3 regions of the Nonomuraea sp. NPDC050478 genome follow, and region 1 is predicted to be linked to each of the others. Evidence: riboswitches for the same ligand, from Rfam matches in the RefSeq annotation. Region 1 holds a riboswitch; each other region holds the start of a gene.
What was found. Region 1 has a riboswitch for cyclic di-AMP ahead of ACIBF7_RS08315 (D-alanyl-D-alanine carboxypeptidase family protein). Riboswitches for the same ligand answer to the same signal wherever they lie in the genome.

Region 1 (3,263 bases):
TCGAGACGGGGACGCCGAGGTCGGGCGTGCCGTCGGCGTTCCAGGAGATCTTCTGCACCCGGGTGGTGCGGGTGGTGCCGCAGCCCTGGCTCGACGAGGAGTTGGCGTGGTAGGCGATCCAGGTCTCGGTGCCGTCGGGCGAGGTGAAGAAGGAATGGTGACCGGGGCCGTAGACGCCGTTCGCGTCGTTGCGCTGGAAGATCGGGCTGGCGAACTTGGTCCAGGACGCCGCCGACAGCGGGTCACCGCCGCGGTACTCCAGCATGCCGAGCTTGTAGTTGGGGCCGTTGCAGTGGCTGGCCGAGTAGGTCAGGAAGGTGCGGCCGCCCCGCTGCAGCGCGAAGGAGCCCTCGTTGACGGCGCCGTTCTGACGCTCCCAGTCCAGGGTCGGGGCCGAGATCCGCCTGCCGAACGCGCTCGCCGTCCACGGGTTCGACATCGGCGCGATGAACAGCGACTGCAGGCCGTCGGACGCGAACGCCGAGAACGTCATGTAGAGGTTGCCGTCGAGCTTGAGCAGGCTGGCGTCGATCGCCCATCCGTTGTCGGGCATCAGGTTGACGACCCCGCGGACGGTGTAGGGCCCCATCGGGTCGGACCCGGCGCTCTCGGCGACATGGGTGCGGCGGGGCAGGCTGCCCTGCTCCACCGAGTAGTACAGGTACCAGCGGCTCCCGACCATCTCCAGGTGCGGCGCCCACATCGTGTTGCCGCCGGTCCGTACGACGACCTGCTCGGGCGCGCTGCGCAGCCCGGCGATCGTCGCCGAGCGGCGCATGACCACGTCGGAGTTCCACGTCGTGGCGACGTAGTAGTAGAAGCCGTTGTGGAAGACCAGCGTCGGGTCGGCGCTGTTGGGCGTCGGGACGACGGGGTTGGTGAAGGACGGGCCGGGCGCCGCCTGGGCGCGGCCGGTCGTGAACAGGGCTGACAGGACGATCGTGACGACGGCGAGCGTCAGGATCCGGCGCGGCGTGCCCGGCAGGGAAGCCAACACGAGGACTCCTCGGGGGTGGGGTCGACCAGTTGTGTTAGCGCTAACACAACTGGTTGCTTCGTCGTGCTCACTTGCTGGTGGAGAGGTGTGTGCCAAGTGTTAACGCCAACACCACGACCGTCAAGGGCGCCTCCACCGGCGGCCCGGAGCGAGGGTCATCCTTCAGGGTTACTGAAGCTTCCGCTAAGCTTCAGTAACCCTGAAGGTTGGAGGATCGAACGTGAGGGATCACGTCCTGCTGTCCGTGCACGTCCTGGCGGCCATCGTGTTCGTCGGGGGCTCGGCCGTGGCCGCGAGCCTGTTTCCCCGCTACGCCCCCGTGGCGGGCCCGCCGGGCGAGGGCGAGCGCAGCCCGGCAGTGGCCGCCGCCCTGCACCGCATCACCCGCGGCTACAGCCTGTTCGGTCTGGTGGTGCCCGCCGTCGGCATCGTGATGGCCCTCGCGCAGGGCCGGATGGGGGAGCTCTGGATCGTCGCCTCGATGGCGCTGACCGGCGTCGCGGCCGTCCTGCTGGCCACCCAGATCTACCCGCGCCAGCGGGACGCGCTGCGCGACCCGGACGACGGGAGCCGGCTGCGCGCGCTGTCCATGCTCGCCGGCTTCTACAACCTGGTCTGGGCGGCCGTGGTCGTGCTGATGGTCGTCCGGCCGGGAGCGTGACCGGCGATAGCGCCGGTCAAATCCGAATTGTGGTGAGTTGCGACGTTTGTCAGATTGCATTACGTTGAGGCTTCATTTGCCCAGACCGTGCGTGCCCCACCCCCGGGGAGCGCACGGCCGCCGAATCCGTTCGCGGAGCCGGGGACCCATTCCCCTTGGGGTGAATCGGCGCACCACGCGCCGTAGGGCACTTCCACGCCCGAACCCGTCAGCTAACCCGGTAGGCGGCATGGAAGCTAGGAGCAAGCCCTCAGATGAACGTCACCCACCGGTTCGGCGGAGCGCTGATCAGCCTCGCCGTCGCCGCCGCGGCGTTGACCGCCGGCAGCACCGCCGCCCACGCCGCCCCGCCGGTCGCCACCCCCGTCGACGCCGCGCAGGCCGAAGCCGCCCCCGCCGTCCTGGCCACGGCCGCCCACCTGGTCGACGCCACCACCGGCCAGGTCCACTTCAGCAAGGAGGCCGACCTGCGCAGGCCGGTCGCCAGCCTCACCAAGATGATGACCGCGTACGTGGTGCTCCAGCGGGCCGAGCCCACCGACAAGGTCGAGGTCACCACCGCCGACGTCGGCTACGCCGCCAGGGGCGGCGCCGCGGTCGCCCACCTGCGCGCCGGCGACACGCTGACCGTCGAGGACATGCTGCACGCGCTCATGCTGCCCTCCGGCGCCGACGCCGCGCACGCGCTCGCGCGCACGTACGGGCCGGGCGTCGAGGAGTTCGTGGCCGCGATGAACGCCACCGCCCGGCAGCTCGGCATGAACGACACGCTGTACGTCAACGCGGACGGCATGCCCTACGGCGGCGGTGGCCACTCCACCGCCCGCGACCAGGTCCGCCTGGCCCAGAAGGTGCTGGAGAACCCGACCCTGGAGAAGGTCACCTCCACCCAGTACCACACCGTCCCCGCGACCTCCGAGCGCCGTTCGTACTCGTGGCGCAACACCAACCGCCTGCTCGGCACCTCCGGCGCGCTCGGCGTCAAGACCGGCTACACCCGCGCCGCCGGTTACACGCTCGCCTTCGCCGCCGATCGGGGCGGCAGCCGGCTCGTCGGCGTCCTCCTCGGCGAGACCAGCTCCAGCCGCCGCTTCCAGACCGCCGAGGCCCTGCTCGGCTGGGCCGGCGCCGCGGCCGCACAGCGATAGCGGTCTCCGTACGAGCGGCCCGGCCAGGGCCGCTCGCACGGACGGACCGCCGCACCCCCTAGGGTCCTGTTGAACATTTCAAGCCGCGTGAGAACGGGACCCCCCATGAACCTCGCACTGTGGATCGTCGCGGGCCTGCTGGCCGCCGTGTTCGGTGTGGCCGGGCTGATGAAGCTGGCGCAACCCAAGGAGAGGCTCGCGGCCGCCGGCCTGGCCTGGACGGAGGACTTCTCCGCCGGCGCGGTCAAGGCCATCGGCGGGCTGGAGGTGCTGGCCGCGCTCGGGCTGATCCTGCCCGCGACGTTCGGCGTCGTCCCGATCCTCACCCCGCTGGCGGCGGCCGGGCTGGTCATCGTCATGATCGGCGCCGCGGTCACGCACGGCCGGCGCGGGGAGCATCCGGCGATCGCCGTCAACGTGGTGCTGCTCGTCCTGGCCGCGTTCGTGGCCTGGGGCC
Region 2 (3,263 bases), on a different contig from region 1:
CGAAGACTGAGGGGCATCTGCGACCGGATCGGGGTGGCCACGGCCATCGAAGCCGTGGCCTGGGCCGCGCGCCGCCAGCTGATCTAGCCGTCAGTCGGCGATGCGCACCGCTCCGGCGTAGGGGCGCCGGTCGAGTGAGGCGATGCGCACGACGTCGCCCGTGCGCGGCGCGTGCACCATCATGCCGCCGCCGAGGTAGATGCCCACGTGGTGCAGGTCGCTGTAGAAGAAGACCAGGTCGCCGGGGCGCAGCTCCTCGCGCGCGATGTGCCTGCCCGCGGTCCACTGGTCGCCGGTGTAGTGCGGCAGCGAGATGCCGACGCGCTGGTAGGCGGCCATGACCAGCCCCGAGCAGTCGTAGCCGTTGGGGCCTTCCGCGCCCCAGACGTACGGCTTGAGCTGCTGGGTGAGGGCCCAGCGGGCGGCCTGGGCCGCCTTGCCGTCGCCGGGGATGGGCAGGGTCACCTTGACGGCCCTGGTGCCGGGGCGGCCGGCCTCGCCGAGCGCGCGCTGGAACAGCCGGCTCTCGACCTTGGTGACGAGCGTGGAGATCCGGTCGCGCTTGGCGCCGAGGTCCTTGACGATCTTGTTGACCTCGTCGATGCGGGTCTGGGCGCCGGTCCTGGCCCGCTCGGCCGCGTCCATCGCCTTGGTCAGCTTGAGGACCTCCTCGCTCTGCTGCTGTCGCAGGGCGTAGGTGGTGGCCGCGCGGTCGAGGTAGCTCTCGGGGTCGCCGCCGGTGGTGAAGGCGAGCACCCGGCTGAGGCCGCCCGACATGTATTCGGCCTCGACCAGCTGCGACGCCCTGGTCTTCTTCGTGGCCAGGTCGGCCTCGCTGGCGGCGAGCCTCTTCTTGGCGTTCTCCACGGCCTTCTTGGCCGTCTTGAGCTTCTCGCGCTGCCCGTTGTACTGCTCGGTGAGGGTCTCGATCTCCAGGTGCATCTCCTCGACCTGCTCGGAGAGCTCCTTGAGCGAGGGCTTGGGGTCGGCGGCGACGGTGCCCGCGGGAGCGGCGACGAGCAGCGCGGCGAGGGTGGCGCCCACGATGCCCAGCCTGCGGCCGTAGCCGGCCCGTTCCGGAGGGCGGGCGCGCTCGCCCGCGGAACTCCCCCTGCGGTCGCGCGTGCGCTTCACCAATCGAGCTCCTTCCGTAGCGCGCCGACCGGGTTAGCTGACGGGTTCGGGCTCGGACCGGCCCTACCGAGCGAGGTGCTCGGACTCACCCCTGGCGGCGCCGCTCGAACGCCGCCGGCGGGTCCCCGGCTCCCCTTGCGGGGATTGGGCGCGTCTCCGCGCCACATGCACGGGGACATCGACGCTGGACACTAATGCACCGAGGGTTCCTGCTCAACCGGAACTACAGACTCTGTAGAGATTTCACAACCGGGGGGTCACAAGGTGGTCTCGTAAAGCACGGTACGGCAAAGACTTCATGTCCTCTTTGTGCCTGCTTGGACCAGGCATGGAACGGTAGGAAACCTCCAACGCCACAGGTGCTCGTACAGCCACGAGACGTTACAAGATGGGCGCAAGTCCGGGGTTAGGGGTGAGCCGTAATCACAAACTGTAGGCTGGAGGGTCATGGAGCAGGTCGCCGAACGTCCCCTTCCCGACACGCAGGTCCTGGTCCGGCGTGCCCGGACGCCGGACGTCAAGGCCATCAAATTCCTGGTCGACACCTATGGAGGCCCCGGCCCCCGGCTGCTGGAGAAGGCCACGGTCACCCTGTACGAGGACGTGCAGGAGTTCTGGGTCGCCGAGCGCGACGGCAAGGTCGTCGGCTGCGGGGCGCTGCACGTCCTCTGGGAGGACCTGGCGGAGATCCGCACCGTGGCGGTCCACCCGGAGGCGCGCGGGCTGGCCATCGGCCACCGCATCGTCACGGCCCTCATCGACACGGCCAAAGAACTCGGCCTGCAGCGTGTTTTCTGCCTCACATTCGAGGTCGACTTCTTCGCGAGACACGGATTCCGGGTGATCAAAGGCACCCCGGTCTCGCCCGAGGTCTACGCCGAACTCCTGGCCTCGTACGACGAGGGCGTGGCCGAGTTCCTGGACCTGGAACACGTCAAGCCCAACACCCTGGGGAACACACGGATGTTGCTCCACCTGACCTCGGGTGATGCGGATCTTGACTGACAGAAAAGGTGATTGTTGATACCCATGTCGATACGTTGTCCAGGACAGGCATGTGCCCTGACACGTGCCACATGCGCACGCGAAGCGAGGTGACACGGTGAGCACCGGACAGCCGCCGTATCCGCAGGATGAATCCAGCGAGAATCATCCGGGATACGGGCACAACCCGGGACACCCCCATGGGGAGGATCCCGACGCGACGGTCGTGGGCTACAGGGCCGACGACCCCTACGGCCAGGGCCAGTACGGCCAGCAGCCCCCGTACGGGCAGCAGCAGCAGTACGGTCAGCCGGGTCAGCAGGGCTACGGCCAGCAGGGCGCGTCCCAGCCGGGCTACGGCCAGCCCCAGTACGGCCAGCAGCCCGACTACGGCCAGCAGGGTTACGGTCAGCAGCCTCAGTACGGTCAGCAGGCTCCCTCGCAACCCGACTACGGCCAGCCCCAGTACGGCCAGCAGGCCCCTTCCCAGCCTGACTACGGCCAGCAGCCCCAGTACGGCCAGCAGGCTCCCTCGCAACCCGACTACGGTCAGCAGCCCCAGTACGGTCAGCAGCAGTACGGCCAGCCCGGCTACGGCCAGCAGCCCTCCTCGGGTCAGCAGGGCTACGGCCAGCAGCCCTCCTCGGGTCAGCAGGCTTACGGTCAGCAGGGCTACGGTCAGCAGGCCCCCTCCCAGCCCGGTTACGGCCAGCAGCCCGATTCCCAGTCCGGCTACGGTCAGCAGGCCTACGGCCAGCAGGGTTACGGTCAGCAGCCGCAGTCAGGGCAGCAGTACGGCCAGCCCGGCTACGGTCAGCAGGCGCAGTATGGCCAGCAGCAGTACGGCCAGCCCGGCTACGGTCAGCAGCCCCAGTACGGCCAGCAGTACGGTCAGCCCGCCTACGGGCAGCCGGGCTACGGCCAGCCGGTCGGCGTGCAGCCTCCGGGTGCCCCCGCGCCGCTGGCGGAGTGGTGGCAGCGGCTGGTGGCCCGTCTCATCGACGGCTGCATCTTCGGCGTCGTCTATTTCCTCATCTCCCTGGTGCTGGGCATCTTCTTCGTGGCCAGCTACAACTCGGTGACGGGTGTCACGACGGGCTTCTTCAGCTCGTTCCTGATCGGTCTCATCCAGTGGATCCTGCTGG
Region 3 (3,263 bases), on a different contig from region 1:
GCCCGGCGGCCCAGCTCCGCCTTCGCGACCCCGTACGACCCGCCGCCGTCGGGGTGGGCGGCGATGACCTGCCTGTAGGAGAACACGAGGATCAGCAGCAGGACCGCGATGGCGATCGTGATCGGCAGGGTCAGCGCCACGGCGGCGGCCCCGGCCCCGGCCAGGACGAGCGCCGCGGCCTCCGGCCCGTAGGCGACCGAGCTGAGGGCGTCCAGCGACAGCGCCGACAGTCCTTGCAGGCTGGTCAGGTGCCGCTTGTCGCCCTCACCGTGGCGGAGTTGCAGCCGCCGCCCGCTGAGCGGCGACCGCCTGGTCTTGGCCGGGTCCTGCTGGTAGGGCACCGTCGTCATGTCGCACGCGCTTCCACCCCCTGGATCTCCCCCGGAGTCGTCGCCGGGCAGGCCAACGGCCGGTCAAAACGCGGTCCTGACCAGGGGCCACAGACGACGGCGATCCGGTCAGGGAAGACCTGACCGGATCGCCGGAGGAATGACGGGTGCGGAGAAGGTGCTCAGGCGGCCTTGTACTCGGGGTAGCCGTAGCCGGTCACCTGGGACACGGGCCGGATGCGCTCCTCGACCTTGCCGTTGCCGGTGTTGCCCTCGATCGTGGTGATCGTGCCGTCGCCGTTGTCCTTCTTCACCAGGCCGACGTGGTCGACGGCGCTGATGTTCTTGCTGCCGCCCCAGTCGAAGAAGACGACGCTGCCGGGCTTGGCCTCGCTGCCCCAGCGGTTGTTGTCCTTGAACCACTGGGCGTGGGTGACGGTGTAGGCGTCCCAGCCGATCGTGGAGCGGGCGCCGGCCTGCTCGCCGACCCAGGACACGAACATCGCGCACCAGGGGGCGTTGGCGTACAGCGCGGGCGTGCCGCCGCCGTCGCGGGCCAGGGTCTCGGCCGCGCGCGGGGAGGACATGTACCACTGGTGGAACTTGGTGCCGCCGCCGGCGGCGTCCTCGGTGACGCCGATCTGCGACTCGGCGACCTGAAGGACGGTGCTCGCGCTGACGGCGGTGGCCTGGCCGGCGCTGCTGTGCTGCTGGGCGACCGGGTGGGGCTGGGAGGGGGTGGCGGCGGCTGCCGTGGCGGCGGCGGAGGTGCCGGCGAAGGCGGCGCCGAGTGCCAGGGTGGCGCCCAGGGCCAGGCGGGAGGTGGACGGGATGCGATCGAAGATGTGCTTGACCATGCTCGGGGATTGCTCCTTGCTTCCATGCCGCCTACCGGGTTAGCTGTCGGGTTCGGGCGTGGAAGTGCCCTACGGTGCGCCCTTGGTGAAGAGCGACCGATTCACCCCAGAGAAAGGTGGGTCCCCGGTTCCGCCAGAGGGCGGATTCGGCGGCCGCGCCGTGTTCCCGCTTCGTGCGCGGGTGGGCGCGGTCTCGGCAATTCATCGGCAACGCGCGGGGGCTTACCTAAAAGCGCTGCTCAAGCGCGTGCCATCGATGGGTTCGAAGGTAATCGTCGCGCAAGGGAAAGGGCAAGCGCGGAACGGGCCCGGACGACGGAATCCCCTACGGCATAGGGGTTTTCGGGGCGAATATTTTACCTTTGCGGGGGTTTCTACAGGTATCGGAACCACAGATACGGCGCCACCAGGGTCACCGTGACGACCGTGACGATCAACCCGTACTTGGTGAAGTGCCAGAAGCTGATCGGCGTGCCGTTGCGGGCCGCGATGCCCAGCACGACCACGTTGGCCGCCGCGCCCACCGCCGTGGCGTTGCCGCCCAGGTCGGCCCCGAACGCCAGCGCCCACCAGAGCACCTGTGCCGACTCGCCGCCCTGCGCCGCCACGAGTTCCTCCACGATCGGGCTCATCGTGGCCACGTACGGGATGTTGTCCACGACCGCCGACACCACGGCGGAACCGCCCAGCAGCCCCATCGTCGCCACGTCCAACCGGCCCGCCGTGGCCTCCACGGCGGCCCTGGAGACCTGGTCGATGACCCCGGTGTGGACGAGCGCGCCGACCATGACGAACAGCCCGGCGAAGAACACCAGCGTCGGCCACTCCACCTCGGCCAGCGACTTCTCCGTGGTCACCTTGGTGAAGGCCACCAGCACACCGGCGCCCAGCAGCGCCACCACCGACGGCTCGTAGTGCAGCACCGGATGGAGCACGAACGCCGCCAGCACCAGCACCAGCACGACGAGCGACTGCCACAGCAGCCACGGGTCGGCGATCGCCTCCTTCTCGTCCAGCGCCATGACCTCCTGCGCCCGGTCCGGGTCGTACCGGAACGTCCGGCCCCACATGAGCCAGCAGAGCCCCACGAACACCGCGACCAGCACGATCACCATGGGCGCCATGTGGATGAGGAAGTCGTTGAAGCTCAGCCCGCCCCGGCTGGCGATGATGATGTTCGGCGGGTCGCCCACCAGCGTCGACGCGCCGCCGATGTTGGAGGCCAGCGCCTCGGCGATCAGGAAGGGGACCGGCGACACGGCCAGCCGCTCGCACACCAGGAACGTCACCGGCGCGATCAGCAGCACCGTGGTCACGTTGTCGAGCAGCGCCGACGCGCCTGCCGTGATCAGGACCAGCAGGACCATCAGCCGGAAGGGCCGCCCCTGGGCGCGTTTGGCCGCCCAGATCGCCAGATACTCGAAGACGCCGGTCTCTTTCAGCACCCCGACGATGACCATCATGCCGAGCAGCAGGAAGATGACGTTCCAGTCGATCCCGGCATGCTCGGAGAAGAACGCCGACCCGGCGTTGGTCGCGTGGATCAACAGCATGACCCACGCTCCGCCCAGCGCCGCCGCCACCCGGTTCACCTTCTCGGTGGCGATCAGCGCGTAGGCGGACACGAACACTGCGACGCTCGCCCAGGCGAGCGGGCTCATGTGCCTAGCATCCTGTCCAGCAGCGCCTGCAGCGTGACCGCACCCAGCAACCGGCCCTTGTCCACGATGGCCACCAACGGGCTGCGGGTGCGCGCCATCAGCGCGGCCAGCTCCAGCACGGTCGCGTCAGGATCCGTGACGGGCAGCTCCCGCCGCTCCCGGGGCAGCACCTCGCGCACCGTACGACTGCCCAGCGCGCGCAGGAACTCGTCGGCGTGCGCCTCGTCGACCACCCGGGCCAGCGCCGGATCGTCCATGATGTAGCGCGGCACGGCCAGTCGCAGTGCTTCCGTGCCCGGCAAAATGGTGAGCTGGTCGTCGTTCTCGACGATCAGACCGGGCAGATCCTGCTCGGCGAGCAACTGGGCTGCCTGGAGCACAGGCGTCTCAAGGGTCACGACGGGATAGTCGGCAAG

Region 2: linked by a shared signal. The riboswitch ahead of ACIBF7_RS02545 (NlpC/P60 family protein) and the one ahead of ACIBF7_RS08315 (D-alanyl-D-alanine carboxypeptidase family protein) in region 1 are both predicted to bind cyclic di-AMP.
Region 3: linked by a shared signal. The riboswitch ahead of ACIBF7_RS04360 (CHAP domain-containing protein) and the one ahead of ACIBF7_RS08315 (D-alanyl-D-alanine carboxypeptidase family protein) in region 1 are both predicted to bind cyclic di-AMP.

The regions. Positions count from the first base shown of each region.
Region 1 covers NZ_JBITHT010000002.1:59,049-62,311, reverse strand. The annotation lists gene ACIBF7_RS08325 (family 43 glycosylhydrolase) at 1-997, opposite strand, end outside; gene ACIBF7_RS08320 (hypothetical protein) at 1,218-1,658, shown strand; cyclic di-AMP (ydaO/yuaA leader) riboswitch at 1,767-1,900, shown strand; gene ACIBF7_RS08315 (D-alanyl-D-alanine carboxypeptidase family protein) at 1,913-2,806, shown strand; gene ACIBF7_RS08310 (DoxX family protein) at 2,912-3,263, shown strand, end outside.
Region 2 covers NZ_JBITHT010000001.1:535,346-538,608, reverse strand. The annotation lists gene ACIBF7_RS02550 (LuxR C-terminal-related transcriptional regulator) at 1-87, shown strand, start outside; gene ACIBF7_RS02545 (NlpC/P60 family protein) at 91-1,134, opposite strand; cyclic di-AMP (ydaO/yuaA leader) riboswitch at 1,141-1,295, opposite strand; gene ACIBF7_RS02540 (amino-acid N-acetyltransferase) at 1,582-2,139, shown strand; gene ACIBF7_RS02535 (RDD family protein) at 2,237-3,263, shown strand, end outside.
Region 3 covers NZ_JBITHT010000001.1:924,483-927,745, forward strand. The annotation lists gene ACIBF7_RS04355 (APC family permease) at 1-350, opposite strand, end outside; gene ACIBF7_RS04360 (CHAP domain-containing protein) at 512-1,186, opposite strand; cyclic di-AMP (ydaO/yuaA leader) riboswitch at 1,200-1,348, opposite strand; gene ACIBF7_RS04365 (ArsB/NhaD family transporter) at 1,561-2,847, opposite strand; gene ACIBF7_RS04370 (CBS domain-containing protein) at 2,844-3,263, opposite strand, start outside.